One region of the Enterococcus gallinarum genome, then DNA from elsewhere that is predicted to be linked to it. Evidence: riboswitches for the same ligand, from Rfam matches in the RefSeq annotation. Region 1 holds a riboswitch; each other region holds the start of a gene.
What was found. Region 1 has a riboswitch for magnesium ahead of mgtA (magnesium-translocating P-type ATPase). Riboswitches for the same ligand answer to the same signal wherever they lie in the genome.
Positions count from the first base shown of each region.

Region 2: linked by a shared signal. The riboswitch ahead of HED61_RS15740 (MgtC/SapB family protein) and the one ahead of mgtA (magnesium-translocating P-type ATPase) in region 1 are both predicted to bind magnesium.
Region 3: linked by a shared signal. The riboswitch ahead of HED61_RS10280 (FtsW/RodA/SpoVE family cell cycle protein) and the one ahead of mgtA (magnesium-translocating P-type ATPase) in region 1 are both predicted to bind magnesium.

Region 1 is NZ_CP050816.1:1,960,458-1,971,528, forward strand. It holds gene HED61_RS09790 (peptidoglycan recognition protein family protein) at 1-18, shown strand, start outside; partial or broken gene HED61_RS09795 (aldo/keto reductase) at 74-202, shown strand; gene guaC (GMP reductase) at 413-1,390, shown strand; gene wecB (non-hydrolyzing UDP-N-acetylglucosamine 2-epimerase) at 1,720-2,850, shown strand; M-box (ykoK) riboswitch at 2,943-3,113, shown strand; gene mgtA (magnesium-translocating P-type ATPase) at 3,382-5,973, shown strand; gene pdhA (pyruvate dehydrogenase (acetyl-transferring) E1 component subunit alpha) at 6,408-7,517, shown strand; gene HED61_RS09820 (alpha-ketoacid dehydrogenase subunit beta) at 7,520-8,497, shown strand; gene HED61_RS09825 (dihydrolipoyllysine-residue acetyltransferase) at 8,523-10,163, shown strand; gene lpdA (dihydrolipoyl dehydrogenase) at 10,171-11,071, shown strand, end outside.
Region 2 is NZ_CP050816.1:3,265,852-3,276,922, forward strand. It holds gene mgtA (magnesium-translocating P-type ATPase) at 1-1,459, opposite strand, end outside; gene HED61_RS15735 (GNAT family N-acetyltransferase) at 1,684-2,157, opposite strand; gene HED61_RS15740 (MgtC/SapB family protein) at 2,162-2,845, opposite strand; M-box (ykoK) riboswitch at 2,982-3,151, opposite strand; gene HED61_RS15745 (AbrB family transcriptional regulator) at 3,939-4,997, opposite strand; gene HED61_RS15750 (LrgB family protein) at 5,034-5,720, opposite strand; gene HED61_RS15755 (CidA/LrgA family protein) at 5,713-6,069, opposite strand; gene citG (triphosphoribosyl-dephospho-CoA synthase CitG) at 6,079-6,948, opposite strand; gene HED61_RS15765 (CitMHS family transporter) at 7,018-8,361, opposite strand; gene citF (citrate lyase subunit alpha) at 8,646-10,196, opposite strand; gene HED61_RS15775 (aldolase/citrate lyase family protein) at 10,193-11,071, opposite strand, start outside.
Region 3 is NZ_CP050816.1:2,068,159-2,079,229, forward strand. It holds gene ahpF (alkyl hydroperoxide reductase subunit F) at 1-1,100, shown strand, start outside; M-box (ykoK) riboswitch at 1,457-1,646, shown strand; gene HED61_RS10280 (FtsW/RodA/SpoVE family cell cycle protein) at 1,769-2,917, shown strand; gene HED61_RS10285 (FtsW/RodA/SpoVE family cell cycle protein) at 2,895-4,064, shown strand; gene HED61_RS10290 (phosphatase PAP2 family protein) at 4,079-4,738, shown strand; gene HED61_RS10295 (LCP family glycopolymer transferase) at 4,735-5,676, shown strand; gene HED61_RS10300 (endonuclease MutS2) at 5,937-7,835, shown strand; partial or broken gene HED61_RS10305 (GNAT family N-acetyltransferase) at 7,992-8,411, shown strand; gene HED61_RS10310 (GNAT family N-acetyltransferase) at 8,571-8,999, shown strand; gene HED61_RS10315 (AI-2E family transporter) at 9,439-10,542, shown strand; gene HED61_RS10320 (GNAT family N-acetyltransferase) at 10,529-10,984, shown strand; gene dat (D-amino-acid transaminase) at 11,013-11,071, shown strand, end outside.

The DNA of each region.
Region 1 (11,071 bases):
AATAAGCTTCCATGGTAAACAAACACCCCTTACTCTTTTGAGTAGGGGGCTTTTTTATGTGTCCAAATAACCAAATATGCAGGTGATCGCAGGCACGATGACGCCGCATCGTATCGAAGAGATCGCTAAGGCATCTACGATTGTGTTGACACGCCAAGAATGGTATGAAGTATATTTGGCAGCTGGCAATATTTTACCTTAAAAAAAAGAAGAAACCCTTTATTTAATGGAAACTATCTCAGGAATGTTCGTAAAAGACGAACATTCCTGTTGCTTTTTAAAAAAAAGATTCTAAAACACTTGTATTTATGAGTGAGCTGGTTTAAATTGTTGTGGGCATTAAAAATAGGCGACAGCCATTTGATGCTTGCTTCACTCTTATCAAGATTTGGAGGATATTTTTATGTTTGACATGAAAGTTTTTGATTACGAAGATATACAATTGATCCCTAATAAATGTATCGTGAATAGCCGTTCAGAATGTGATACGACGGTTACTTTAGGCAAACATTCATTTAAAATGCCGGTCGTTCCTGCAAATATGCAAACGATCATTGATGAATCAATCGCAGAATTTTTAGCTGAAAACGGCTATTTTTATATTATGCATCGTTTTGACGAAGCAGCCCGCATTCCTTTTATCAAAAAAATGAAGGAAAAAGGCCTGATCTCTTCGATCAGTGTCGGTGTCAAAGACTATGAGTATACTTTTGTCGAAACATTGGCTGCTGAAGGACTGGTGCCTGATTACATTACGATCGATATTGCCCATGGACATTCCAATGCTGTCATCAATATGATCCAACATATCAAAAAACATTTACCAGATGCTTTTGTGATCGCAGGGAACGTTGGTACACCTGAAGCGGTCCGAGAATTGGAAAATGCCGGCGCGGATGCAACGAAAGTTGGGATCGGACCAGGGAAAGTTTGTATCACTAAAATCAAAACTGGTTTTGGAACTGGTGGGTGGCAATTAGCTGCATTACGCTGGTGTGCAAAAGCAGCTCGCAAGCCGATTATCGCCGATGGGGGAATCCGCACCCATGGAGATATCGCAAAATCTGTTCGTTTTGGGGCAACGATGGTCATGATTGGTTCATTGTTTGCTGGACATGAAGAATCTCCTGGGGAAACAAAAGTCGAAAATGGTGTCGTTTTAAAAGAATACTTTGGCTCTGCTTCTGAATTCCAAAAAGGGGAAAAGAAAAACGTCGAAGGGAAAAAAATCTGGATCCCTTACAAAGGTTCTTTGAAAGATACTTTGGTTGAGATGCAGCAAGATCTACAATCATCGATCTCCTATGCCGGTGGCAAAGACCTCGAATCGATTCGAAAAGTTGATTATGTGATCGTGAAAAACTCGATTTTCAATGGCGATACAATTTAAGTTGCTTCGGCTGTAGAATTGACAGTGGCATGAATAAAAGTTCGATCCAAAAGATTTCTTGGTCTTGCAGCAAGCGATAGGAAAACATTCTTATCACTTGCTGCTGAGGGCAACAAGTCTTTTGGTTTTTTTATTTTCAGCGCTGACCTTCTGCTTTTTGTGGAATCATCTCTATCGACTATTTGGTTTTTCTTAATCTTTCGTTATAATAGAAGAAATGATGAAAAAAAACTAAAAAAATATTCTGAGCTAAAAGCGGATATTCAGTTGACTAAGTGAGTAAGAGCAATAACAATAAAGTAAACATGCAGAAAGAAGCAGGTGAGTGTTTGACTATCAAAGTAATGTCCGTTTTTGGGACAAGACCGGAAGCCATCAAGATGGCGCCTTTGGTAAAAGAATTAGAGGCTGATCCTCGATTTCAATCAATTGTCGTGGTGACAGCCCAACATCGCGAGATGTTAGATCAAGTATTAGAGGTTTTTGAGATCGAACCTGATTACGACTTGGATATCATGACATTGGGACAGACATTGACCGGCATCACTACAAAAGTCTTGCTGGAATTAGAACCGATTCTCCACCAAGAAAAACCGTCAATTGTGCTTGTTCATGGTGACACAACAACGGCATATGCCGCAGCAACCGCAGCTTTTTACGCTCAGATTCCGATCGGTCATGTTGAAGCTGGTTTGCGGACGTGGAATAAACGATCACCCTATCCGGAAGAAGCCAACCGGCAACTCATCGATGTGCTAGCGGATCTTTACTTTGCTCCAACGCTTCAAAGTAAAGAAAATCTACTTGCGGAAAATCATGATCCAGAAGCCATCTTTGTCACTGGCAATACCGCGATTGATGCCATGCGCTACACTGTTTCTCAAGACTATCAGCATCCTACACTAACAGACAAAAAACAGCGAAAGATTTTGTTGACGATGCACCGCAGAGAGAATTTAGGTCAGCCGATGAAGAATGTTTTTCAGGCATTGGCTCGAATCGCAGGCGAGTTTCCAGAAGTCTCAGTCGTTTTTCCGATGCATAAAAATCCCAAAGTTCGAGAAATTGCTCAAGAAACTCTGGGTGCTTTAGAGAATGTTACATTGATTGAACCTTTAGATGTCATCGATTTTCACAATTTTGCCAACCAAAGCACATTGATTCTAACTGATTCCGGCGGTGTCCAGGAAGAAGCCCCTTCTCTCGGTGTTCCTGTATTGGTGTTGCGGGACACAACTGAACGTCCAGAAGGCATTGCGGCAGGAACGTTGAAATTGGTCGGTACAGGGGAAGAGGATGTGTATCAAGCAACGAAGCAGTTGTTGCAGGATCACGCTGCATATACCGCAATGGCGCATGCTGAAAATCCTTATGGTGATGGTAAAGCAAGTCAGCGAATCAAAGAAGTATTGGCTCAATATTACCGTCTGTCCGGAATGGCAGATCCTTCGATCCAATGATCCAAAAACTGAAAATGGAATTGAAAAATAACAAAAGTATTTTCACATAATGGTTGACCTATATAATTAGATAGACTATAGTGAGGATAGAAATAAATAATTGTTAGGTGAGGCTCCTATATGGACACAAGCTGCTGCCGCAAAAGTATCGAGAGATGCTTAGTTGGTAGGACAGGTCTAATCGTGAAGGTTAAACCCAAAGCAGCTGATAACGTCAAGTTATCTACGCCCTATAGTGCTAAAGCTCTACAATGATCATGAGTTTTTTACGCATGCTTATTGGGAGCATGCGTTTTTTGTGTTAATGGTCACTGATGCCTTTATTTTAGCTGATACATACAGACCTTTATGAGGTGCTGCAAGACAATTGCTGACTGCCTTTATTTTTGACCAACACTTCTGCATGATCCAGAGTTTCTTGCTTGATAAACAGAGAGGAAGATGAACATGGAATACCCCAGTCCCCAGAGGAACAATAAAAAGAATGCTAGGGGTAGCAAATGCAACTCCTAGTTATAGGAGGAAAAGAAGATGTTAAAAAAATTATCTAAAGATCAAGAATTAAAATTACTTGCACAACTTTCGGAAAGAGAGTTGCTGATGGAAATGCGGACTTCGTTTAATGGACTATCAAAAGAGGATGCAGCAGAACGTCTGGAAGAATATGGACCAAACCAAGTAGATGCACAAAAACCAACACCTGCTTGGCTGATGTTTTTAAGTGCTTTCAAAGATCCTTTTGTATTAGTTTTGGCTTTGCTGATGGTCATTTCTTTTTTCACAGGTGATTATGAAGCAGTGGTCGTGATGGGAATCATGATCTTAGCAAGTGTTACGATCACATTCGTGCAAGAATATCGTTCGCAAAAAGCAAGTTTGGCCTTAAAAGAATTAATTGAAAATACATGTTCTGTCACTCGAGACGGCGAAACGATCGAGATTCCGATGGATGAAGTCGTACCAGGAGACATCGTGACATTGGCAACCGGGGATATGATTCCGGCAGATGCTATTTTGATTTGGACAAAAGATTTATTTATCAATCAATCTTCTCTGACCGGAGAATCTATGCCGGTGGAAAAATTTGTCGATGCTGGGATCAAAGATTCTAAAGAAACGATTTCCGCATTAGATATGCAAGATTTGGTTTTCATGGGAACGGATGTCCTTAGTGGACAAGGTAAAGCAATTATTTTAAAAACCGGTCAAAGTACTTTTTTTGGTGATATTGCCAAAAATGCAACGTCAAAACGAGGAAAGACTACTTTTGAGGATGGTTTGACGAAAGTCAGTAAATTGTTGCTGCGAATGGTAATGGTTTTGTTTCCCATCGTCTTTTTGATCAATGGATTGACAAAAGGCGACTGGGGAGAAGCCCTTTTCTTCGCAATCGCTGTAGCTGTTGGCTTGACTCCGGAAATGTTGCCAATGATCGTCACAAGTAATTTGGCAAAAGGTGCCATGTCGTTAGCTAAAGAAAAAGTGATCGTCAAAGAATTGCCTTCGATTCAAAACTTGGGCAGTATGGACGTTTTATGTACGGATAAAACCGGCACGATCACTGAAGATCGCGTCGTATTAGTGCAGCATCTGAATCCGTTTGGTAAAGAAGACCAACAAGTGTTGGATATGACCTATTTGAATTCCTACTATCAAACAGGTTGGAAAAATTTGATGGATATTGCGGTATTGAACTACTTCGAAGATACAGAGCGCCAAGCGCCTTATCAAGAAGTCATCAAAGTGGATGAAATCCCCTTTGACTTTTCCCGCCGGCGTTTAACAGTGGTTGTCAAAGCAGATGGGCACCAGATCATGGTCACAAAAGGTGCTGCTGAGGAAATGGAGAAAGTCTGCAAATACGTGGAAGTCAACGGACAAGTTCTGGAATTGACAGATGAATTAAGAGAAAAACTTCGTGAGGTAAATCACCGCTTGAACAAACAGGGCATGCGTGTCCTAACAGTAGCAATCAAGCGAGATGCTCACGCAGAAGCCGTCTACACAGTTGAAGATGAACAAGATATGATCATGATCGGATTCATGGGCTTTTTAGACCCAGCGAAAGAGTCCGCAAAAACAGCTATTGCTTCATTACATGGTCATGGTGTCAACGTGAAAGTTTTGACTGGTGACAATGCGATCGTGGCGCAAAAGGTGTGTAAAGATGTGGGGATCGAAGTGAACGACTATCTTCTAGGGATAGACGTTGATCGTCTCTCTGATGAAGAATTGGCTGAAAAAGCAGAAGCGGTCAATCTATTTGCTAAGTTGAATCCTATGCAAAAGTCACGCATCATTCAGTCGCTGCAAGCCGATGGTCATACTGTCGGATTTATGGGAGATGGAATCAATGATGCGCCTGCACTGCGGGCTGCTGATGTCGGTATTTCTGTAGATACGGCCGCAGACATTACCAAAGACGCAAGTTCGATCATTTTATTAGAAAAAAGCTTGAATGTGTTAGATAAAGGCGTCATTGAAGGCCGTAAAGTTTTCACAAACATGATGAAATACATCAAGATGACATTGAGTTCAAACTTTGGGAATGTTTTTTCGATTCTTGTCGCTAGTGCATTCTTGCCTTTCTTGCCAATGCTTTCTATTCAATTGCTGGTGCAAAATCTAGTCTATGATATGGCACAGTTGACTATTCCTTGGGATAATGTGGATGTGGAAGAACTAGAAAAACCAGTCAAGTGGCAAGTCAGAGGCTTATTGAAATTCACCGTAAGCATTGGACCAGTCAGCAGTATTTTTGATATCTTGACATTCTTCGTGATGTGGCATGTGTTCCAAGCAAATACCATTCAAGAACAAGCGCTGTTCCAAGCCGGCTGGTTCATGATCGGTCTTGTGACGCAAACATTAGTCGTGCATATGGTCCGGACGCGTAAACTGCCATTTTTCCAAAGTATCGCATCGCCAGCAGTCTTACTGTCAAGCGTTCTTGCGATTTTGGTGGGTTTCGGTATTATCTTGTCGCCGCTGCACACAGTCTTTGATTTTGCAGCGCTACCATCTTCTTACTGGCCATGGTTTGTCGGCATTATTCTTGCCTACCTGGTAAGCGTAGAAGTAGCTAAGAGAATCTATATCCATTATACAAAAGAGTGGATCTGAGAAAAGAAACGGATAGTCATAAAAGATTTTAACTTTTATGCTATCTGTTTCTTTTTTATTCTCTTCTGTATTATTTTTTTCTCATTATCAAAAAAAACTAATTTTACTAAGTCGGAACATTCACAAGGGAAAGTCCTCGAGGTGTTACGTTTCTGTTTAGTTAAAAGGCGAAGTCTGTACTATTCTTAAAAGAAAAAAAGAATTTAATAAGGAGCAAAGCAAGAAAGCGATTGCTTAAATGTGATTGTTTTCACTAATCGTTTCTTAAGAGTTGGTCTAATGGGAATCGTTTTATTAAAAAAAAATACCTTTTCACTTGTCTTATTCTCGTTTAAATGATAATTTATAGTAGTAAATGATTTTTCGATGATACAGATTTTATCCCTGTTACATTCGAAAGTGAATTTTTATATCAGAGAGGAAAGTGTGTCAAGATGGCAAAAAAACAAAAAGCACTTGATTTCCAAGCAATTTTGGAGCAAGTCAATGCAGATTTTCCAACTTATCAAGCATTAGATAAAGACGGAAAAATCGTAAATCCAGATTTAGTACCTGATCTAAGTGACGACGAATTAGTCGAGTTGATGACTCGCATGGTATGGTCCCGTGTATTAGACCAACGCTCTACTGCGTTAAACCGTCAAGGTCGTCTAGGTTTCTTCGCGCCAACAGCTGGTCAAGAAGCAAGTCAATTAGCAAGTCATTTTGCATTTGAAAAAGAAGATGTGCTTTTACCTGGTTACCGTGATGTCCCTCAATTGATCCAACACGGCCTTCCATTGAAAGAAGCGTTCTTATGGTCTCGCGGACACGTAGCTGGAAACCTTTATCCAGAAGACTTGCAAGCTTTACCACCACAAATCATTATCGGTGCGCAATACGTGCAAGCTGCTGGTGTAGCTCTTGGTCTGAAAAAGCGCAACAAGAAAAATGTTGTCTTCACTTATACAGGTGATGGCGGTTCTTCACAAGGGGACTTCTATGAAGCAATCAACTTTGCTGGCGCTTACCATGCAAACGCTGTATTCTACATCCAAAACAACGGTTTTGCGATTTCAACACCTCGTGAAGTTCAAAGTGCTGCGCCAACATTAGCTCAAAAAGCAGCTGCAGCTGGTATCCCAGGAATCCAAGTGGATGGTATGGATCCATTAGCAGTTTACACTGTCTCAAAAGCAGCTCGTGAATGGGCAGCAAATGGCAATGGACCAGTTTTGATTGAAACATTGACTTACCGTTATGGTCCACACACATTATCAGGGGATGACCCAACGCGTTACCGTTCAAAAGATATGGACAGCGAATGGCAACAAAAAGACCCATTGGTTCGCTTCCGTACGTACTTGACTGAAAAAGGACTATGGTCTGAAGAAAAAGAAGAACAAATCATTGAACAAACTAAAGAAGAAATCAAAGCTGCAATCGCTGAAGCTGACCGTGTACCTAAACAAAAAGTTTCAGATTTCTTGAAAAATATGTTTGAAGTACAACCTCAAAACATTAAAGAACAAATTGCAACTTACGAAGCGAAGGAGTCGAAATAGTCATGGCACAAAAAACAATGATTCAAGCAATTACAGATGCCTTAGCTGTTGAAATGGAAAACGACAAAGAAATTTTAGTCTTTGGTGAAGACGTCGGTAAAAACGGCGGGGTTTTCCGGGCAACAGAAGGTTTACAAGAAAAATTCGGTGAAGATCGTGTTTTCGATACCCCTCTTGCTGAATCTGGTATCGGCGGTTTAGCTTTTGGTTTAGCACTAGAAGGTTTCCGTCCAGTTCCAGAAATTCAATTCTTCGGATTCGTTTTTGAAACATTTGATGAAATCGTTGGACAAATGGCACGTACTCGCTACCGTATGGGCGGCACACGCAACTTGCCAATTACGATTCGTTCACCATTTGGTGGTGGTGTGCATACACCAGAATTGCACTCAGATAACTTGGAAGGATTGATTGCTCAATCACCAGGTATCCGTGTCGTGATTCCATCAAACCCATACGATGCAAAAGGATTGTTAATTGCTTCTATTCGCAGCAATGATCCTGTTGTTTTCTTAGAACATATGAAACTTTACCGTTCATTCCGTGAAGAAGTGCCAGAAGAAGCGTATGAAGTTCCATTGGATAAAGCAGCGGTGACTCGTGAAGGAACAGACGTATCGATCATCACTTATGGTGCAATGGTTCGTGAAGCAATCAAAGCAGCGGATAACTTAGCAAAAGAAAACATCAATGCTGAAATTATCGATTTGCGTACAGTTGCTCCTCTTGATGTGGAAACAATCATTAAATCTGTTGAAAAAACAGGTCGTGTGGTTGTTGTTCAAGAAGCTCAAAAACAAGCAGGCGTAGGCGCTCAAGTCGTTTCTGAAATTTCTGAACGTGCGGTTCTTTCATTAGAAGCACCAATTGGACGTGTATCTGCTCCAGATACAATCTTCCCATTCGGTCAAGCAGAAAATATCTGGTTGCCAAATGCTAAAGATATCGAAGACAAAGTGAAAGAAATCGTGAACTTTTAATAGTTGAAGAAGGGAAGAATAGAAAATGGCATTTCAATTTAAATTACCGGATATCGGTGAAGGGATCGCAGAAGGCGAAATCGTAAAATGGTTCGTTAAACCCGGCGATACCATCAATGAAGATGACACTTTATTGGAAGTTCAAAATGACAAATCAGTTGAAGAAATCCCATCTCCAGTCACAGGTACTGTAAAAAATATCCTTGTATCAGAAGGAACAGTTGCCAATGTTGGTGATGTATTAGTAGAAATCGATGCACCTGGCCATGAAGACAATGAAGGAGATGCAGGTGTGGCAGCGCAAGCCCAAACTCCTGCACAACCAGCTGCTGTTCCAACAACGGAAGCTGCATCTGCTGGTTCTTCAGAAGGCGAAGGCGTATTCCAATTCAAATTACCAGATATCGGTGAAGGAATTGCAGAAGGCGAAATCGTAAAATGGTTCGTTAAAGCTGGCGACACCATCAATGAAGATGATACTTTATTGGAAGTTCAAAACGACAAATCAGTTGAAGAAATCCCATCTCCAGTCACAGGCACTGTAAAAAATATCCTTGTATCAGAAGGAACAGTTGCCAATGTTGGTGACGTATTAGTAGAAATCGATGCTCCAGGACACAACAGTGCACCAGCTGCTAGTTCTGCAGCGCCAACTGCAGCGCCAGAAAAAGTTGAAACTTCTGGCTCAGCAAGTGTCGTTGAAGCTGCTGATCCAAACAAACGTGTATTAGCAATGCCTTCTGTCCGTCAATTTGCTCGTGAAAAAGATGTCGACATCACACAAGTAACTGCAACTGGCAAAGGTGGCCGCGTGACAAAAGAAGACATTGAGAACTTCCTATCTGGTGGCGGAGCTTCAGCAACTGCAGAAGCAGCAGCTCCAGCAAAAGAAGAAGCGCAAGCACCAGCAGCTGAAAGCAAACCAGCAGCACCAGCTAAAGCCTTCAAGTCTAACTTGGGTGATTTAGAAGAACGTGTAGCATTAACTCCGACACGTAAAGCAATTGCGAAAGCAATGGTCAACAGCAAACATACAGCACCTCATGTAACATTGCATGATGAAGTAGAAGTAACAAATCTTTGGGATAATCGTAAGAAATTTAAAGAAGTTGCTGCTGCCAATGGCACAAAACTTACTTTCTTGCCATATGTTGTAAAAGCATTGACTGCTACAGTCAAAAAATTCCCTATCTTGAATGCTTCAATCGATGATGCAAAACAAGAAATTGTGTACAAAAACTACTACAATATCGGTATTGCTACGGATACGGATCATGGGTTATATGTACCAAATGTCAAAGATGCAGACCGCAAAGGAATGTTTGCTATCGCTGATGAAATCAACGAAAAAGCTAAACTTGCTCATGACGGTAAACTTTCTGCAGATGACATGCGCAACGGAACGATCACTATCAGTAACATTGGTTCTGTAGGCGGTGGCTGGTTCACACCAGTAATCAACTACCCTGAAGTAGCTATCTTGGGTGTTGGTACAATCGCGCAACAACCAATCGTCAATGCTGAGGGCGAAATCGTTGTCGGCCGCGTAATGAAACTTTCATTGAGCTTTGACCACCGAATCGTTGATGGTGCAACAGCGCAACAAGCAATGAATAATATCAAACGTCTATTAGCTGATCCAGAGCTATTAATGATGGAAGGATGATTAACAAATGGTAGTTGGAGATTTTGCTGTTGAATTAGATACAGTTGTAATCGGTGCGGGACCTGGCGGCTATGTAGCTGCCATCCGCGCAGCGGAAATGGGACAAAAAGTTGCGATCATTGAAAGAGAATACATTGGCGGTGTTTGTTTGAACGTTGGTTGTATCCCTTCAAAAGCATTGATTGCAGCAGGACATCATTACCAAGAATCACTAGATTCGACAATGTTTGGTGTAACAAGCGAAAACGTATCACTTGATTTTGCTAAAACACAAGAATGGAAAGACAACAAAGTTGTGAAAACATTGACTTCAGGTGTTGGCTTCCTATTGAAAAAACACAAAGTTGAAACAATTGAAGGGGAAGCTTTCTTTGTTGATGATCACACATTACGTGTGATTCATCCTGATTCAGCTCAAACTTATTCTTTCAACAATGCAATCATCGCGACAGGTTCTCGCCCAATTGAAATCCCTGGTTTCAAATTCGGTGGACGTGTGCTTGATTCTACTGGCGGATTGGCATTGAAAGAAGTGCCTAAAAAATTCGTTGTTATCGGTGGCGGTGTCATCGGTTCTGAACTTGGTGCTGCTTATGCAAACCTTGGAGCAGAAGTAACGATTCTTGAAGGTTCTCCTCAAATTTTGCCAACTTATGAAAAAGATATGGTTAAATTAGTTGAAGAAGACTTCGCTAAAAAAGGTGTAACGATCGTTACTAATGCAATGGCTAAAGAAGCTGTTGATAATGGCGATAGTGTAACGGTTAAATACGCTGTTGATGGCAAAGAAGAATCAGTGACAGCTGACTATGTGATGGTTACAGTTGGTCGACGTCCGAATACAGATGACATGGGCTTAGAGCAAGCCGGTGTTGAAGTTGGCGAACGTGGATTGATCACAGTCGACA
Region 2 (11,071 bases), 1.3 Mb from region 1:
CTACAGAAAATTCACCTACCACGCTTGGATTCGTTTTTTGAGCTACCCCGATCACACGTAGCCCATCTTCATTTAGTTCATTGACTTTTTTTAGAACTTCTTGTTTTATCTCCTCAGTTAATGCAGTCACCTTTCCTTTGAAATCTACATAACTTGAGATGCTGAGCATTTCCTCGATTGCGCCTTTGGTGATCATTTGTGTTTTTCCAGACGGATCTTCTACGACCACACTCATTCGTCTCCGTTCAAAATCAAAGGGAATCTCGTCGATCTTTTTATATGGGAGATCAGGGACTCCTAATTCTTTTTTAGCCGCATCAATGATCGCAACATCTAATAAGTTCTTCAATCCGGTTTGGTAATAGCTGTTAAGATAGGCATGCCGCAATACTCGCTCATCTTCTTCTCCAGTCAAATCCAAATGGTACTCTAAAATAATCTTGTCTTGCGTTAGCGTGCCAGTTTTATCCGTACAGAGGATATCGATCGCACCAAAGTTTTGGATCGCATTTAAGTTCTTGATCACAGTGCCTTTTTTCGCCATTCCAGTTGCGCCTTTGACCAAATTCGTTGTTACGATCATCGGCAACATTTCTGGCGTCAGCCCAACAGCTACTGACAAGCCAAACAGGAATGCTTCCATCCAATCGCCTTTCGTGAAACCATTAATGACAATGACCGTCGGTGCCATTAATGCCATGAACTTGATGAATAAGAACGAGGTTTTGCGAATCCCTAACTCAAAGCTGGTTCGAATAGGCTTAGTGGACAATGACTTTGCCACATCACCGAAAAGAGTATGGTTGCCAGTAGCGATCACAACCCCTTCCGCTGTACCACTGATGACATTGCTTCCCATAAAGGCTAAATTTTCATAGCTTGTTTCAGAATCACGGCTTGTAACAACTGCTTCGGCATTTTTTTCAACCGGATAACTTTCTCCCGTTAAAGCAGATTGAGAAATAAACAAGTCTTTCGTTGCAGTCAAGCGGATATCCGCTGGAATCATGTCTCCCGCAGACAATTTCACAATATCTCCACAGACGATTTCTTCCATCGGTACTTCTGCGTAGACGCTTTTACGCTTCACTGTCGCAGTAACCTTAACCAATGACTTTAGTTTTTCGGCAGCCTTATTTGATTGCACAGATTGAATCAACGTCATGGTGCCGCTAATCAAAATCATGACAAAGATTATCCCACTGCCAAAATAATCCCGTTCCTCTGGTGCCGCAATAACGACTTCAGTGATAAAAGAGGTAATCCCTAACCCAATCAGCACTAATGTAAAGGGAGTGATATACGCTTTTAAGACTTCCATAATGAATGGGGTCTTCTTTCCATAGGAAATTTGATTTGATCCATACTTGTTCCTAGCCGCGATTGCTTGTCCTTCAGTCAGTCCTCTTTTAGAAGTCTGAAAGGTTTCATAGATCGTTTCGATCGTTTTTTTTGCCATTAATCCGTAATTAATGCTTTGAATAGGTCGTTTTTTTGTTTCCACTTTTTCTACCTTCTCTCCAAATAGTTCGCCACAACTCTCTTCGAATGATCAAGAAAATTGTTTCCTAGCATTGTTGTTTTTTTGCGAGGGTTTGAAGAAGAAGGCGCTAAAAACAAATAGACAATAGTATCTGACTATCTCTTTGTTCCTCTTCTGCCAAACCCTTTGGTATCGAATGACTATCGTCCATTTGTTTTCATCTCCTTCCGGTTGAAAAAATATCGGTCAACTGACAAGTCTTTTTTGAAAACCTTCAAGATCAAAGCATCTGCTTGATAGGCTTCTGTTTCGCTATATCCTAATCTCCGATAAAAGCCCCAAGCTTGCTTTCTTCCTGTTAAAAATAAGGTCGAGTAATTTAAATTTCTGGCAATTTGCTCCGCATACACTAGTAATTTCTTCCCTAACCCTTGCCCTTGATAATCTGGATGAATGGCCACTTGTTTTATTTGCATACACTTAGACGAACAAGGGTGCAAAAGAAGGGTGCCGACAATCCGCTTATTTTGCCTTGCCACCAAATGAATAGCTTGTTTCTCCTCTGCTGGAGACTCTCTTAATAACGGTTGTCCCGCACTAACCTTTAACACTTGGTTTCGCAAAACTAATGTTTCTTTATAGTCACAACTATCCCATCTGATTAACGTAAGCACTGTTTTACCATGTTTCTCCCTCCTCTGCTAAATGAAAAACTTCTAGTACATGATTATTTTTCGACAATTGAGTAACAATTTCTTTCACTGCTAAATCAGCATTTGCAGCAGGCTCGATCTCTACTTGCAGCTGAATCCGATTCTCTGCCAGGTCTTGGCAAACAAAATGGCAAAATGAAAGAACATACCGATCCAATTGATTGATGACCTCTGTCCGCAAAGCCACCTCGGAAGACCTTTTTCCGGTAATGATCAAAAATGAATTTGTGTTCTTCTCCAGAGATTCTGTTCGATACCCTTCAGCAAATTGATCAAATCTTTGAGAAAGAAAACGAATCACACTATTCACCAGCATGATCATTAGCGCTGCAAAAAATCCTTCTTGGATATAACCAGCGCCAATCACTGTGCCAACAGCTGCTGTACACCATAATGTTGCTGCAGTATTTAATCCTTTTACACTAAAACCATCCCGCAAAATAATCCCGCCAGCTAAAAAGCCAATACCGCTCACTACTTGTGCAGCAATTCGAGTAGGACTCGTATCAGACGCAACCATCGAGGATAATGAAACAAAAATCGTTGCTCCCAGCGAGACTAGAACCATCGTCCGTACACCTGCTAGCTTTTTTCTCCACTGTCTTTCAACACCAATAAGGCCTCCTGCCAGCACACTCAGACCCATCATTCCCAAAAATACATACTCCTGCTCCTTTCCTCGTTTTAAAAATAAAATCGAATCATTAGGCACAAAAAAAAAGCGACTTTTCCGCAAAAACTCCGCGAAAAGTCGCTCTAAATTCGTCAAAAACAAGACAAAAAAGACATTGATCTAATCGTTGAGTTTTGGCACTATACAACGTAAAGACAAACATCTTAGCTACCTTAAGAAAAGCCTTGTATTCGACAGTTCCTGTTCTACCCATTGGCGTCTCTCGACATTTTTGGGCAGTAGCCTATGTTTGCATAGGAGCCTCACCTAACAAATCATATTTTATTTTCAGGTACACACTAACAAATTCGTTTTTTCTTGTCAATTTTTATTTTGCCGTTTTGCCTCATGATTTTTTAATACGATTAGAAAAGTATAAGTACGTTATACGAATAAAAATCAAGAATTCAGTAGATTTTGTGTAAAACAAAGCTGTTTTTATATTGGGTTTAATCGATCTTAAAACACTGTGAAACCACTCGTATGAAGATCATTTTAAAATAATCTTTGTTAATGATTGAAACAGACATTTGTCGATAAACTATCAAACTATCGTTCTTCCCTGCAGTCATCCGAAAAGGAAATTTATTAATTTCACATTAAAAAAATTATTTGAAAAAATTTTATTTTCTTTCTAGCTTTACGCTGCTCGGAAATACATTTTAGAATTATTCGTGTTATTTAAAAGAGAAATAACAAAAAACAGTTAAGCACTATGCCCAACTGGTTATGACTAAGTTTTCAGTTGTTTCTTTCTCTAGCAACACTAAATGTCGAACAACCCTTTTTTTGTTTGCCAACTATGTATAATGGACAGAATCAAAAGCAATGCATTGGCATCTCCAAAAGAAAAGCAGAAAATAGCTAGCAAAGTTTTCCCAACGGCCCTTCCCGATCCTTCAAGTTGTTTTGAATCCAGATCTCCTATGATCTCAAAAATTTCTCATACCACAAACTTTGATCTTATAGCAAATCCTCATTCAAGAAAAACATACTTTACTAGTTGCTTCACTCATATAAACTGCTATGCTATTTTAAATTTATCTCTATAGTCAACCCATTCTCTATTTCAAGTTAACCATCGAATCAAATTTGGTAAAACCATTATCGTATATAAAGTTCGGCAAATTTGAATAGCTGCAATTTTTGGCATTTCACCACCCAATTCTCCAGCAATCAACGAGATATCTGTTGCTCCAGCTGGTGATGACGCAAATAACGCTGACTTCAAATCTAGAATTCCTCGTTTGTAAACAATGTACCCAAATAGTACATTAATTATTAAATAACTTAATAGGAGCAATACCGCAGGTATAAGAAGGCGACCAAGTTGGCTTAAACTGTCTCTGTTAAAGGTACTACCAATGATTGCTCCTGCAAAAATTTGAGCAATATAGCGGATATTATTATTTAATTGAGCAGTGTTTTTTAAAATTTTTAGACCACATGAGAAAAGTAGTGAAAACATTAATGCCCCAACAGGAATTTGGAAATATAGACCCAAAATCCCTCCCAATCCTGCAACTATTAAAATAGTGGCATCATTGATAAAGGGATTATTGATCCCAATTGTCAACTCTCTCTTCATTTTTGTTTTATTTTCGGTCGTTTCAATACTGATTCCATTTTTCTTTTCTAGACGCTCTAAAAGAAAACTTATCCAATATGGTAGGATGAGGAGCATCCCAACTAACCTTGCTAATTGCATTGTAGCGACTACCTCAGCTTCAGCTCCCATATCAATACTGATCAAAGATACATCCATTATTCCTCCAGGCATACAGCAAAGTAAAGCCGTAATCAAATCTAACGAGAAAAATGAGTGAAATAGGAATCCCATAGTAAACAAATTGAAAGTGAAAAAAGCCATCAATAACAAAATCGATTTACCCAATTTAGGGAAATTTAGTAAATCTTTCTTTGATACTTGCTGTCCTATATAGGCACCACTAATTATCTGGGCAAAGATCTTCAAGTTATTCGCCATATACATTTGATCTGTGAACATTGAAAAAAACGCAACTGCAAGCATACTCCCAGTCATAAATGGAGCGGGCATTTTTATACGCCTAGCAATTATTCCTCCAATTAGTCCTACAATCAACGTTTCTATTATCTTTACTACCATTTAAGTTCCTACTTTCTTATTCAATGAACAAATTTTTTACAAATGGAAACTAGAAAATAGAGGCATTAATATAACCGTAAAAATAGCCGCTACAACTAAGGAAAAACTACTTGCAGCCCCTTCAAGATCTCCTATTTCAAATGCTTTCGTGGTCCCTATAGCATGTGTTGATGTTCCTATTAGTACACCTATTGCCAATTGATGTCTAATTTTAATTATTCGAATAACCTTGTCTGCGATGATATTACCAAAAATTCCTGTCAAAATAATAATAGGTGAGGTAATTCCAACAATTCCTCCTAGATCATCCGCTATATTTTTTCCTACACCTAAAGTGACTGATTTCGGAAGAAAAGTTATATATTCAGCATTACTTAAATATAGCATTCTAGACAGTAGAGTAGTCAAGAACAAATTAATAAGCACTCCTGATGTAATTCCAAACAAGACAGGAAACAATTCTTTTTTTACTCTTTCAAAATTTTTATAAAGCGGCACTCCCAGACATATGGTTGCTGGGGTAAGTAAATAATTCAAAATCTCGACATCTTTATCAAAATTTTTGAACTCTGTTTTCATAAAAAAAGAAATAAAATAGAGAAATAGAACGGAAAGTAAAATGGGATTAGCAAGTACGGATTTAGTTTTATTTTGAATTTTTTGTCCGGCAAAAAAACAAATGAAACATAGAAAAGCGCCAAAATAAGGAATAGAATCAATCATTGAGTTTTCTCCGATCGATAAGATAATCCGTAACTTTCCCTGAGAGCAACATGCTCACGAACGTTGTTATCACTATAATTATTAATAATTGAAAAAAAAGACTTTTGAAGAGTGACCATTTTTCAATTAGTTCAAAAGTAGCAGGAACAAATAAGACCGGCATAAAAGATAAAAAGAAATTTGCAGTCGCCTCAATCTCTTCAACCGCGATAGTTTTTGTCATAAGTAGCAAAACAAGTATTCCTAATCCCAACATGCTACTTGGTATTCTAATTGGTAAAAATACATGCAATATATCACCAAGAATACTCACTCCAAATAATATACTAATTTGCTTTAAATATTTCATTTTTCCCCCTCAATCTATTTTTTTCTCAAGAAGAAGGAAAAAGATGGTTACAGCAAGTAGATCTGCAGATCCTCCGGGACTCAAATGATTTGCAATTAACTCCTTATTGTATTCTTTTAAAACTATAATCAGCTCTTTCAAGTTATAATTTTGAGCCAATATAGCTTTGCTATCATTTTGCACCTTTTTCCAAGCATTCACCCCACCACGATGTATCAGATTACTATCTTCAGTTACGCTCATTAGGATAAGTAAAGTATTCAATAACAGCTCTTCTTTGTTTTCTCCATCTAAACTTCGAACTATTGGCAAAACTTCCGTCTGTATAGTCGGATATCCAGCTTCTGCCTCTCCTCGAATTCCAGTTAGGTTATATTTTTTGTATATTTTTTCACCATAGCTCATTTTTTTCTCATCAACAATAGAAAAATCATTTGATACCAAACCATGACACATCTCTTTCACGATGCAGAAAATTTGGCTAGTTTCAGATTCAGATAAAGGTAGAGAAAAGCTACTTCCTCTCTCTTTTTGTATGTAATAACCAACAGATCCAAGAATAACTGCAAAAGAAAAATTAGCTCCTTTGTGTGTATTAACGTTATTCGTTGAATGAAGCATCTCTCCTTCTGCATGTTGTCCTATTTTTCTAATTTTCTGAAATAATTCTGATAAACTTCCTGTATGTTTATAACCCGTACTGATATACATCTCAAAAAAAGGCGCCAACGTTTGGATACTTTTTATAAACAAGAAAAAATCCATATCCGTGTGAGCACCATTATCATAACGATCCACCAATCCTGGTTTAGGTGATAGCGCAACTTCATACAATAAAGCTTCAATGGCCATATTTGCTACTGCAGTGATCGTATCCATTCATCACACTCCTCCTTTTCAACTCCTAGAAACTTTTCACAAATCACTAGGAGTTGAATTGTTATATATTTAGCTAATTCTTAATGGCAAATAGCCTAAAAGTATTGATGAGATAATAAAAATGAGAAAAACACCTAAAGCGTATTTACCTGCCTCTTTTTGCCATTGCCCCATATCTACTCCAGTCAGTCGAACCAATAAGTAAATAAATGCAACTAATGGACTCAGTAAGTGAAATGCTTGGCCCATCAGAGAAGCGATAGCCATTTGCATATTGGTAAATCCGTAAGCTCTACCTGCTTCTGCTAACACAGGCATGACCCCAAAATAAAACCCGTCATTTGAAATGAAAAAAGTTCCTGGAGCAGAAATTACAGCAATTACTATACCCCAGTATTCAGCCAGTTGTTTAGGAATAATTGTCACAAAACTTTGAGCTAGAGCGTCAGCCATTCCTGATCCTTGGAATAAGCCCATGAACACTCCTGCAGCGAAAACCAAGATTACAGTTTGCACAGCATCTCCACCATTAGCACCGATGCGGGCCGATTGATCTTTTAATTTTGGGTAGTTAAGGATTAATGCTAAACAAGTCCCAACTAAAAATAATAGCAACGGAGATACATAAATTTTTTCAATAAATGATCCTGCTACAAGCCAAGCAATTAGAGCTATTGTTAAAATACTATTTGCAATAAATTTCTTTGGACGACGAATCGCCAATATATCCGGATCTGTAATCGCTATCATTTGATTGATCTCATCATCACTAATCTGAGTGATTCCTAATCGTTTGCGTTCCTGTCTTCCCATCCTTGGAGCCACCCAAACAATCACGTAAATAATTGATAATACCATCCCAGGTGCGAGATATGAAAGGATACTGGCATCAACTTCCAAAACAGCCATTGCACGAGCAGTTGGACCGCCCCATGGTAATAAATTCATAATAGTATTCTGCAGAATAACTAATACTGCTAAATTCATTAGCTTCATATTTAATTTTTTGTATATGGGAATAAAGGCTGAACAGCAAATCAAGGTTGTTGTTGTTCCATCTCCATTTAATGATACTGCTGCCGCAACGACTGCAGTTGCAACCAGAACCTTCATCGGATCACCTTTAGCAAAATGAATCATTTTTGCTGTCACAGGATCAAATAAACCTGCATCCAGCATAATAGAAAAATACAGAATAGCAAAAAGTAGCATAATTCCTGTATTAGAAGTTGTTGCAATCCCTTCTAAAAAAAACTCGCCAATGTTGCCTTCATTGGAAACCCCTGCTAATATAGCAACAAGTGTAAAAACTAATGGAACTAACACTAATGAAGTAAAAGGTGACAACCATTTTTTTAGTATCGCTACCATAAAAACAATAATCATCAAATATGCTAAAATTGTAAGAATCATTTCAAGCCTCCTTCTTTAATAAGACAGCAATATATCCATTCCTAGAGCGTATAAACGGCGGGAACAGAAGTTACTCCTTCGAGAATATGCTGAACTTCACAAAAATTTGAAATGCACCAATCAGGAATCATTCAATATTGATAGGAACCTTTCGTGTTTCATACCATTTTCGTGAATTTCTTCTTATTGCGTTGAACCACGAAGAAGGCAGTGATTCGAAGATGAACGTACCTTCTCTTGGTTCTCAGAGTTAAAAACTTCTGTCCTTGCCTCCAAAATATTTTCTAATTCAAGTTTTTTGGTTTTCGAACGACATCAATAATTGTCCCATCACGATATTCAATCATTGCGACAACCTTGTCTTCAAATTCTATTTTTTCCGGTTCTCCAGCATATTGATAAGCTAAATCACGAAGTTCTTCAATTGTTTTCAAAGGAATATCCGTTTTCTTAAAAGCATCTATTAAATCCTGTCGTTTAGGATTTACAGCAACACCATAATCCGTTACCACCACATCAATGCTTTCACCTGGCGTAGTAACTGATGTAACTTCTGTTCTTACGGTTGCCAACCGGCTTCTGATCAAAGGCGCAACAATAATTGATACTTTAGCTCCTGCGGAAGTATCTGTATGACCACCAGGAGCACCTTGTAAAATTCCAGTCGTTCCCTGAACAACATTGACATTAAAATCGATATCAACTTCCAAAGCTCCCAGAATTACAAAATCCAGTTGGTTTACAAAAGCACCCTTATTAAACGGGTTCGCATATTGTGAAGCTGATATTTCAAAATGATTGGGATCAGTATGCACTGATGCTACCGCAGCAAGATCAAATGCCTGATCATTAATGACTTTATTGATATAACCTTCTTTGAAAAGATTCACAATTGGTTCGGTGATTCCACCCATTGCCCATTTACACTTGATTTTTTCTTGATCCATATACTTCTTCAAAAAAATAGTCGTTGCTAAAGATGGGCCTCCTGCCCCCGTTTGGAAAGTAAAGCCATCTTTAAAATAACCTGAATGATACATACATTTTGCAACTGTTTCTGCCATGTTTAGCTCACGGGTATCCTTAGTTAATCTCAGTGCACCTGAGACAATTTTTGAAGGATCACCTATTGTATCAACAATTACCACAGAATCTACGTCTACTCCCTGAATACTAGCAGGGAAGTTAGGTGTTTCAACTAACGTATCGGTAATAATTACCACTTTATCTGCATACTTAGCATCGCCATCAACATATGATAAAACTCCACAATCGGACTTTCCGCCCTTTCCACTTGCGTTTCCGTAAGCATCACTTGTCGGGGCTCCTAAAAATGCCACGTCAATCTTTATGGTACCATCTTCGATTGCCCGAGCTCGTCCTCCATGTGTTCTGATGTATGCTAAGTTCTTTAATTTGCCTGCTGAAACTGCTTCGCCAATTTCATCGCGAATGCCACTTGTAGAAAGACCAGTCACAGTACCATCTTCCATGCATGGAACTAAATAATTATGCGCTTTTCCTAAACTTGATGCGCACACAAACAAATCTTTGATGCCTAAGTGATGAATTTCCTTCATTACCATATTTACAATATAATCTCCATCCCTAAAATGATGATGGAAAGAAATCGTCATACCATCCTTCAAACCACTTTTAATAATAGCCTCTCGAATATCTGCTACAATCTTATCTCCGGATGGTTTTACATGAGCCGAAACAGTAGGTGCACTTTTGGTATAGACATAACCATCTCGATAGTATTGTCCTTGAAAAACTTCTTGTCCTTTAGTTAATAATTCATCCGGAATTTCTCTTCCTAACACATTTTTCATGCTAAATCCCCCTTATACTGACCAGAAGCTTTGGCAAGATTTAAAACACGTTGAGCGCCTTCAACCCATGCAATATCGACCATCTTACCATCTACCACTAGTACACCAATTCCTTGATCCTCACTCTCTCTAACAGCTTCAATGACGTGAATTGCATGATCAATTTCTTTTTGTGTAGGATTAAAGATTTCATGTGCCACACTGATCTGTTTCGGACTAATACATGATTTACCATCAAATCCCATATCCGCAATCATTTGCACTTCATTCACGAAGCCCTCCATATCATTTACATCTGTGTAAACCGTATCGAAGGCCATAACATCCGCTGCCCGAGCAGCGACTAACATCTGACTTCTCGCATAAAATAATTCTTTACCTTCATTGGTTCTCTTAGAATGCATTGTACGAGTATAATCTCCCGCACTTAGTGCAATCCCCATCAGTCTTTCACTACTACAAGCAATTTCATAAGCATTAATGATTGCTAAAGGAGATTCCAGAGCAGCCATTAGCATTGTAGAACCCACCTCTTTGCCAAATTCTTTTTCAGCTGCTTCCACCAGATGTTCAACTAGTTGAACATCTTCAGCTTTTTCCGTTTTAGGCAAACGAATACCCTCTGCGCCCCCAGCAACAGCAGCTCGTATATCTTCTTCAAAAAGATCAGAATCTAACGCGTTGATACGAACCCATCTTTCAACACCTTGATAGTCTAATTCAGTTAAAGTATGGTAAAGTTGGATTCGCGCAGAATCTTTTTCACTTTCCGCTACAGCATCCTCCAAATCAAAAATCACGCAGTCCGGTTTATATACAAATGCATCTTTCACGAGTGAAGCTCTTTGCATATTCAAAAAGATCATGGTTCTTCG
Region 3 (11,071 bases), 110 kb from region 1:
TGAATCCGAATATCAGTCATACGATGATCGAAGGTGGTATGTTCAAAGCGGAAGTAGATGCCAAAAAAATTATGGCCGTACCAACCGTCTTTTTGAACGGGGAAGAATTCGCTAGCGGTCGTCAGACGATCGAACAATTACTTGAACAAGCTGCTGGTCCGACTAGCAAAGACTCGTTTGCAGATAAAGATCTGTTTGACGTGTTGGTCGTAGGGGGCGGTCCAGCGGGTGCAAGTGCTGCTGTCTACGCTGCCCGTAAAGGGATCAATACAGGCATGGTGGTGGAAACTTTCGGTGGTCAAGTGATGGAAACATTAGGAATCGAAAACATGATCGGTACACCTTACACAGAAGGACCAAAATTAATGCGTCAAGTGGAAGAACATGTCAATGAGTATAATGTAGATGTCATGAAAGGACAACGTGCCAAAGATATCCGCAAAAATGAATTCGTGGAAGTGGAATTAGAGAATGGTGCTGTTTTGAAAACAAAGACAGCGATCCTTGCCACTGGTGCACGGTGGCGGAACATTAACGTTCCGGGAGAGCAAGAGTTTAAAAATAAAGGGGTCGCTTATTGCCCTCACTGCGATGGTCCGTTGTTTGCTGGTAAAGAAGTGGCAGTTATTGGTGGCGGTAATTCTGGTATTGAAGCAGCGATTGATTTGGCAGGTATGGCAAAACATGTCTATGTATTGGAGTTCTTGCCGGAATTAAAAGCAGACCTTGTTTTACAAAAACGACTAGCAACATTGGAAAACGTGACGGTCATCACCAATGCTGCTACCAAGGAAATTGCGGGTTCCGATCATGTGGAGCAGCTGACTTATGTGGATCGGCAGACAAATCGTGAAGCCACTTTAGCTGTGGAAGGCGTCTTTATTTTGATTGGCTTGATGCCGAATACAGAATGGCTGAAAGATCGAGTGGCTTTGAATGAACGCAATGAAATCATTGTCGACAAACATGGAACTACAGATCTTGCTGGAGTTTTTGCTGCCGGTGATTGTACAGACAGTGCCTACAAGCAAATTATTATTTCGATGGGTTCAGGAGCAACAGCAGCGTTAGGCGCATTTGATTATTTGATTCGCCAATAATCAAATGCGGACTGATCCTTTAAATAGGTACAAGGAATGACTGCAACGCCGTTTACCAATTTGATTCATTTTTGATCCATGATCATTGCAGCTGATGGCTGAACTTCAGTCAAATAGTTGCCAGTTGATTGGGTCTCGATGGATCGATGGCAAATGGCTGTTGCAGTTTTTTTGTCCTGAAAATAACGAGAAATCTCTAACTAAAAAAGGCAGCGATTCAATGAGCTGTGAGAAAACAGGGGAATTAGTCAATTGCTTAAAGATGTTTAAGAATAATTAAAGAAAAACACAAAATTGCGGAATTCAGTTGTCATCATGAGGAACAAAAGGTAACATTCAGGATGAATAAAAATAACGGATAACCTTGTTAGGTGAGGCTCCTATACAAACATAAGCTATTGCGCAGAAACGTCGAAAGACGCCAATGTGTAAAACAGGAATTGTCGGATTAAGGCTCTTCATAAAATAGCTAAGAAGAAATAAATACTACTAATTTGCTTCTTCTTTACGTTGTATAGTGCCAAAACTCGGACGATGAGATTGCTTGCGAAGTCGAACGTCTTGAGAGAAGTTTGGCTTTTTTTCTTTTCTTGAGTATGTTTCAAAACGTAAATGGATAAAATAAATAACGTCTGAAATCACCTGCTCCAAGGGAAGGAGTGGACGATATGAGTAAAAAGAGAAAGATCGATTGGTTACTTATCACAGCTTATTTGCTGTTGAGTATCATCGGTCTTTTAATGATTTATAGTGCAAGTTCTTACCGGTTGATGACTGCTGGGGGTGCACCGGCCGCGTTGTTCCAGCGACAGCTGATTTTTCTGCTGTTGAGTTGGGGAATGATTCTTTTGATTCAAAAAACCCGCGTCGAAATTTTGTTAAGCAAAAAGTTAGCGGTGGGACTATTGGCCTTTGGCATTGTCATGTTACTGTTGGCCTACCTGCCATTTTTCGGGGTATCAGTTAACGGTGCTCAGCGCTGGATTTCGATTTTTGGCATTCAGTTTCAACCTTCAGAAATAACAAATGTCGGTATGATTCTTTATTTGGCAAACTATTTTAAGGTCAAACGATCTTTCAATGAATTAAAAAAGCCGCTCTTTCTCTTATTTCTATGTTGTGGGCTGGTTCTAATGCAGCCTAAAGTTGCAGGAGTAATGATTTTACTATTTTTGGCTTTTGTTATGATCACGACTGTTCAAGTGCCAGTCAAAGTCACATTCCTGCTATTTACTGCACTGATTTCCAGTTTATTTCTTTTAGGAGGTGCGGTCCTCTTTTTAGGACAACACGGCTGGTTACCACAATTCTTCATGCATGTATACAACCGGATCCAACTTGTTGGAGATCCATTTTCTGACCCATATGGTCAAGGTTTCCAAATGATTCATTCCTATTATGCATTATTCAATGGCGGATTAAGCGGGTTGGGTTTAGGCAATAGCATCACGAAAAAAGGGTTCTTACCCGTTGCGGAGACAGACTTCATTTTTTCGGTATTGGTAGAGGAGCTTGGCCTTTTGGTAGGGATTTTTGTAATTGGATTATTATTTCTAATTGTGTTGCGCCTGTTTATTCGTTCGGCAACAGCTATTGATTCACAAATAGGCTTGATTCTATTAGGAACTGCCACATTGTTGTTATTGCAAACAAGTATCAACATCGCAAGTATCTTAGGGTTAATGCCTATGACAGGGGTTCCTTTACCATTTATTAGTTATGGTGGCTCCAGTTACTTTATTCTTTCGTTTGCTTTTGGTATTTGCCTCAAATTGGAAAGAGGGAGGGAAGCAAATGAAGTACTTCAAACGACATGAAGTGAATTATGCACTGATTCTACCGGTTTTCTTACTTTTTTTATTGAGTATTGCGGTTCAATATGGTGCCAGTGTGCTGGATGGCATTGATCCGGGACCGGTTGTTGTGCGGCAACTCTTTTTTTGCATCATTGCCGCAATCGCATTGTTTGCGGGCAGTTTACTTTCGACGACTTTTTTATTGCGGTTCTCTGGCATCTTTTATGTTCTTTCTCTAGGATTGATGACATTATTGTACTGGTTTTATGATCCCGTCATGTTTGAGTTGACCCATACAAAACGTTGGATCCGGATCGGCAGTTTCACATTGCAGCCTTCTGAGATTATGAAATTGGCTTTTGTATTGTTTATGGTGTATCTCACACTCTTATATGAAAAAAGACAGATTCAGCGAACAATCAAATCTGACTGTTTCTACATTCTAAAAATAGTGCTTTATAGTTTGCCGACTTTTCTATTGATGTATATGCAACGGGACTTTGGTACTAGTTTGGTTTTCATCGTAATGCTCGGCGCACTATTTGTTATTTCCGGTGTCCATTGGAAACTGTTGACAGCAATTTTTACGGTATTGGCTGTGGTTGGCGGACTGTTATTGCTATTAGTCTTTACTGATTGGGGGAATACGATGTTGTTTCGATTGCATTTTAAACCCTATCAATTGGATCGAGTCAAAGCTTGGGCAGATCCTTTTGCTTATCAAGACTCGATTGCTTACCAACAAGTACAAAGTATGTGGGCAATTGGTTCAGGTGGTCTCCTCGGGGCAAGTGACACGCACATTCCTGTCTACGTTCCTGTGCGTGAATCCGATATGATCTTTACAGTCATCGGAGAATCATTTGGATTTTTAGGCAGTTCATTAGTAATTTTTCTCTATTTTTATTTGATTTATCAGATCATTTTTGCAGCATTGCGGACAAATAATAAAGCCTCGGTCTATCTATCGATCACGTTTGTTTTTGGTTTGGTTTTTCAAATTTTTGAAAATATCGGGGCGGCGATTGGATTACTGCCTTTGACGGGTATTCCACTACCATTTCTGAGTCAAGGTGGGACCTCGCTGATTGCAGTTGGTCTCTCTTTAGGCATTATTTTTGGGCTGGAGAAGGCGTATGCCCCGAAAAAAACTTTCCCAATAAATTAAAGGAGTTTACTAAAATGTTCAATCGAACTCGTCGGATGACGGTCAGTCTTAGCTTTATTGCATTGTTTTTTTTATTGACGATCCTAGTCTTGCATCAGCCACACTGGTTTCAAAGGATAGACCGACTCTTTTGGAATTTGCCTCAGATGCGCACTGCTTTAGGAGACCAAATCATGTTGGCCATCGCTTCGACTGCTACGATCCTACCAATAACTGGTTTATTTCTGCTTTTGGGCATCTATTTATGGAAAAAGCAGCAACGAGTTTGGGCAATCTGGGGAATAGGAAATCTGATTGTAGTGAGTGGTATCGGTCAAGTGATGAAATGGCTGATTCAGCGGCCACGCCCAGTCCTAGAAGCTGGGATGGTTCGCGATTCACACAGCTTTCCCAGTGGCCATACCCTGTTAGCTGTTACACTGGTGACTACCTGTTTGCTTTTCACTCGATTTTTGTTTAAGAAAAAAGGTCTGTTGGCTATCCTCGGCGGCTCTTTCATTCTTTTAGTAATATTTTCCCGCTTTTATTTAGGCGTTCATTACCCAAGCGATACCCTCGCAAGTATCTGTTTAGCAAGTGGGATCACATTGATGACTTATGAATGGACTGAAAGGATTCTTACGAGTAAAAGTAACAATTTATCCGATAAATTCAAGCAAAGGAGAAGACCATGACGAATGGAAAGAAAGTTTGGCTGACGCTTTTGGTTAGTTTAACACTGCTTGTGACCGTTGGAACAGTCTATGCGCTGCGCATCGTTCTTCGTGCAGAACAAACGGTTCAAACCATGCACGCACCGATTAAAGGGCGAGAAGCAACAGTAATTGAAGAGGTAGAACCCCTAAGTCTGCTCCTTTTGGGTATCGCAAATGATTCAAAGCGAAAAACAGACTATCGTGCGAACACGATCATGATCGTGACATTGAATCCAAAAAATAAGCGGACATCCATTACAAGTATTCCTCGTGATGCTTATGTAGAGATTGTTGGTAAAGGTTTCAAAGATAAAATCAATCATGCCCACTCATTTGGGGGCGCCGAAATGATGATCGCTTCGATCGAACAATTTTTACAGATCCCAATTCATCATTATTTCTCGATCAATATGGATGGCATGGCAGATCTTGTAGATGCGATTGGCGGAATCACAGTTTACAACGATTTTGAGTTTACGGCTGAGAAAATTCATTACCCAGAGGGGGAGCTTCAATTAGATGGTTGGGCAGCACTTCAGTATACTCGGATGCGTAAAGATGATCCAGAAGGGGATTATGGCCGGCAGAGACGACAACGACAAGTGACTGAGCTCCTCGCTAAAGAATTGCTGTCTCTGTCAAGTTTGTTCCAGTACCAAGAGCTCATGTCGATCGTTGGAGAAAACGGCCAAACGGATCTCACTTTTCAGCAGATCTCACGATTAATAACGAGTTACCAGACTGCCCTAACAACAGTTGATCTCTATCAAATACAGGGGACAGGCTTTACGGGAGATGGCTTGCAAGGAGAAGCAGGGATTTCTTACCAAGCAATCTCTGATGAGGAACGACAGCTAGCGATCCAGCGATTACATTCTGAATTGGATATGCAAACACATAATGAACCGGCAGAATAGATGATGTTGACAATTCGATCATAGATATACTAAAATAAAGAAAATCGTTCAAAAAAAGAAAGAGGTCTCTTGATGAGTGTCTTAGGTATCTAACCAGCAAATTTAAACAAATAAACAATACTAAGTTTATTTGTTGTGCCTGCAGATACCGATCAAAATCGTTATTGATAAAAACAGGTGATGGGGAACTGTCACCTTTTTTGTACACTTTTTTTGAACGTGGAGGAGAGACGTTTCACGGGCACAAGAAAGGACCTCATATGAATATCCCACAAGAAACTGAATTTGACACAATTAAAACAACTGTTAGTCAACGAATCCTTAGTGATTATGGCAAGCAACGATTTGCCGAACAACAACCGGCCTCTTCTATTCATTCCGCTAGAAAAAGACTAGCGGAGACACAAGAAGCAATGGCCCTCTTAGGCTCTGGGCAACAAGTGCCATTCATGGGCCTGTCTGATATTTTGCATCATACGACAAAAATCGAAAAAGGCTTGATTTTAGAGCCGAGAGAATTAATCGATTATGGAGACTTTTTACGGTCTTTTCGATTGATCCGTCAGATGTTTGAAAAAAACCAGTGGCAGACACCGCGGCTTACTGGCTATGCGCAAGGATTAACGGATTTTTCAGACACCGCACAAACAATTTTTGACAAAATCCGAAATGGCCGGATTGACACCGATGCAAGTCGTGAACTTAGGAAAATCCGGGGACAAATAGCCAAGCATGAAGCAGAATTGAAAAAAGTCTTTTCAAAGTTTTTGCAAGATCCACGACTATTACAAGATGCACGAATCATTCAAAAAAATGACCGCTACACACTACCTGTGCGCTCCGAATTTCAACATCAGATCAAAGGGCAGATTATTGAACGCTCCAATAAACGGGCAACAGTTTTCATTGAACCAGAAGCAGCGATTCGCTTGAATGATCGCTTGATAATGGCCAAAGCAGAGGAGACTGCCGAGGAGTATCAAATTTTAGCTGGATTGACTGGACTGCTTGCAGAAAACTTAACAGAGATTTTTACCTGTCTGGATGTATTGGTTGAATTGGACATCATCTTTGCTCGAGCAAAATACTGTCGTGAAATTCATGGTGTTCCGCTAGAAATCAATGAAGCAGAAGTAATCGACTTACAGGAAGTTCGACACCCATTGTTAGGAGCAGCAGCAGTTCCTCTGTCATTACAACTTGGTTACGATGCTCGCTGTCTGGTGATCACAGGTCCCAATGCCGGTGGGAAGACAGTGGTGTTAAAAACTGTGGCACTGGTTTGTGTGATGGCGCACTATGGTCTCTTTCCTTCACATGCTGGGGGAAGTCAGGTTCCATTTTTGAAAAATCTGTGGATGGATATTGGGGATCAACAAAGTTTAGCGAACGCATTAAGTACCTTTTCGGGACATATGAACAACATTGCCCAAATCGTCAAGCATGCTTCACGGCAAAGCATTGTATTGCTGGATGAGATCGGCAGCGGAACAGAGCCAAATGAAGGAGCTGCTTTAGCGATTGCGATCATGGAAGCCATCTATCATTCAGGTGCGCTTTTGATCGCTACTACCCACTATGGGGAAATCAAACAGTTTGCTATTGATCATCAAGATTTCCATACGGCTGCAATGGCTTTTGATCCAGAAACATTGACACCTAAATATCGGCTGCTTTCTGATGCTGTGGGTACCAGTAATGCCTTTTGGATCGCAGAAAAGATGTCAGTCTCTAAAGAAATCGTTGCTAAAGCACAACGATACTTAGAAACGAAACAGTATCCAACGGAAAAAGCAGTATTTAAAGGCATCCAGAAAGAACGACAGCAAGTATCCGTGGCTACTTTAAAAAAAGGCGATCGCATCTCTTACACAGAGACAAATCAAACGGGCTTGTTTTATGCTTATTTAGAAAGCAATCAAGCACAGATTTTGCTGGATGAATCATTGGTTATCGTTCCCACTAGAAGAGTCAAGCTTCTGATGTCTAGAGAAGAATTATATCCAGCAGGGTATAACCTGGAGAGTCTGTTCCATTCATTTGCAGAACGGAAATTTAACCGAGATATCGACCGTGGATCGAAGAAAGCGCAAAAGAAATTAAGAAAACAAGCGAAGGAAAGGCAAGCATTTGCGAAAGGCGACGGCGCGCAAACGTAATTGATCGCAGGAAATAAGCTAGCGAAGATAACTTTCAGTAAAAATCAAGCTATTTTGCAACAATACACAAGTGTTTCCAATAATGGTAGAAATAGCGCTAGAATTGCAATAAATATATAGGATGCTCACAGCAAAGGTCCGAAAGAGGGGAAAGAGATGATAGAAACAACGCGTTTAATTTTAAGACATTGGCAGAATTCTGATGCCAAAGAGTTGTTTGAGTTGGCAAAAGATCCTGCTATCGGCCCAAGAGCCGGCTGGTCGCCGCATCAATCTGTGGCAGAAAGCGAAACAATTATTACGGATGTTTTTAACACGAATGAAACGACTTATGCTATTTGTCTGAAAGATGGCACGCCGATTGGCAGTATTGGTATTATGCCAATCAGCAAAGAATTTATGCTCCCGCCTGCAGTTGAAGTAGGCTACTGGATCGGGAAAGCTTACTGGGGACAAGGCTATACAGTGGAGGCGTTGACTGCAATCCTTGCTGATCAGTTTGCCAGGGAACCGAAGCTAACGGTTTGGGCAGGCTATTATGATGGTAATGAACAATCTTGGCGCGTCCAACAGAAATGCGGTTTTGTCTATCAGTTAACTCAAACAGTCGAGGTTCCTCTGTTAAATGAACAAAGAAAAGAACACTTTACTAGCCTCTCGTATAACCAATGGCTAGCTGTCTCAGAGAACAGCCAAGGAACAGCAATTCAAAAGAAAGAAAACAATTCATCAACGATTCACTATAGCAAACACCTTCCAGAGGACCCACAACAAGTCCTTTCGTTGTATCAAGATGCTGGCTGGTCCTTGTATATTCGCGAACCAGAAGTCTTGTGGGCAGCACTTCAGCAATCCCACGTGATCACTGCTTGGCAGAAAGAGCGCTTAGTTGGTTTGGTGCGAGGAATAACGGATCAGCAAACGATTTTGTATATCCAAGATTTACTCGTATTGAAAGAATTCCAGCGGCAGGGAATCGGGCAAACGTTACTAAAAAAAATAGTAGGAGACTACCCGAAAATTCGTCAAAAAATTTTATTAACTGACGATACGAAAAAAACGCGGGCTTTCTACGAAGCTTGCGGGTTCCAAACAGTGGAGAAAAGTCATGCGGTCGCCTTTTTATATGCCGCTAACAAAGTTAGTGAAGGTCTATCTTCCTAACAAATAATAGGAAAAGAAGTAGGAAAGTAAACAGGGAAGTAAGTAGGGAAGTAAGTAGGGAAGTAAGTAGGGAAGTAAGTAGGTAAATAAGTAAGAAAAGAAGTAGGAAAAACTAGTGGCATAAGTCTTAACCAAGAAGACACACTCGATCACTAAAGAAGCCGTCCTCTGGATGTCGTCTTATAATGGCTGATCTTGACTGTTGTGATCGAAGGTTTATCAGACTGATGCCACTAGTTTTTTTGATCGTAGCAAGGACTTGTCTCTAGCAAACCTCTTGTTTCATTTTTCTAGCGGGAACTCAGAAAACGTCAAATTTAATAACATTAATGAAATAATTTTATTGAAATTTTGTTTTTGTGACAAAAAAATCGGTTAAGACATAGTGAATATGCTAAACTAATAATGATTGTTTAACAAAAAAACAGGAGGTTTTTCTTTGGAGCTATTAAAAAAGTCGAAATTATTTGCAGTACTTGTGTTTATTTGTTTGGTGGGACTAGGCATATGGATCTATTCAAATATTCTGTTTGTCTTCCGCCCGCTAGAAGCCATTTTTGCTAGTGTCTTTTTACCCGTTTTGATTTCTGTATTTATTTTTTATATCTTTTTGCCTTTTTTCAATTTGATCAAAAAAAGGAGCAGCAATCAACATCTCGCTCTTTATGTCACATTGCTTCTAATCCTCTTTGCTGCTTATTTAATCATTCAGGTGATCGGTCCGGCACTGATTAACGAAATGGCACGTTTTATCAATCAGATTCCTTACATCATCAACAGAATCATTGACAATATCGATCATTCTTCTTTTGAGGAATTATTTGGTCCACTGTTAGATTCATTGGATATCAACCAAATCAGTAATCTCGCTGCTCAGTTTATCACTGGGGCTACGAATAGTCTGACAAGTTTGGTAGCAATCGTCTCTCATTCAGCGATTGTTTTGTTCACGATTCCGTTGCTATTGGTTTATATGTTTAAAGATGGACATAAGGTTCCTGATCTTTTGGTCTCGAAAGCACCAAAAAAATTTCGCTCTCTTATTCTGCAGTTGTGTCAAGATTTTCATCAAGCTGCTTCAGCATATATTAGCGGAAAGCTACTTGTCTGTTTGTATGTTGGCGTCTTCAGCTATCTAATCTTTACATTTTTAGGCTTGCAAAATGCCTTGTTACTAGGCTTAATCTGTGGTGTTCTAGATATCATTCCGTATTTTGGTCCTTTTATCGGCGCGGCACCAGCATTCTTGTTTGCTCTGAGTCAAGATATGAAAACAGCAGTCTTGTTAGTTATTGGCATTACGATCATTCAATTTGGCGAGTCGTATGTTGTTTCACCAATCGTCATGAATAAAGTGCTGCATATCCATCCTATCATTGCCGTCTTCTTATTATTGATCGCCGGGAATTTATTAGGATTTGTAGGAATGATCGTTGCGCTGCCGGTCTATTCGATCGTGATGGCCATGGCAGGAACGTTGACCCGCTATTATCAACAGCAAAAACATGTAAAGCAAGAAGGAAAAGAAAATGAAAATCGTTGAATATGCAGGGGACAAAGAAGATTTTGTACTAGCAAAAATAATACGGACCTCTTTTGATGCAGATACCGCCTGCCATTTGGGGGCAGACAAACGAGACGGTCCATCTGGCTATCATAATGGAGAATTATTGAAACGAGTGAAGCAAGATCCAGATCTCAGTCTTTACCTGCTGCAAGAAAATGGCATTATTGGTTTGATTGTGGCAAATCCTAGTAAACACCAGATTTGCTACTTTTGTCTCGACCCTGATTTTATTGGTAAAGGGGCTGGGACTCTTGCTTGGCAATTATTTGAAAAACGATTTCCCGTCGATTACTGGATACTAGAAACACCAGCATATTCCCTTAGAAACCAGCGCTTTTACGAAAAAAATGGCTTTAAAAAAATTGGTGAAAAATGGTATAGTAAAGACCTATCCTATATCTACCAAAAAAAATTTTAATAAAATCGCAAAGTGAGGGAAGGCTATCATGAAAGTCTTATGGAATGAAGAGATCGTTGATCGACAAGAGGTTCAAATCGATATCGA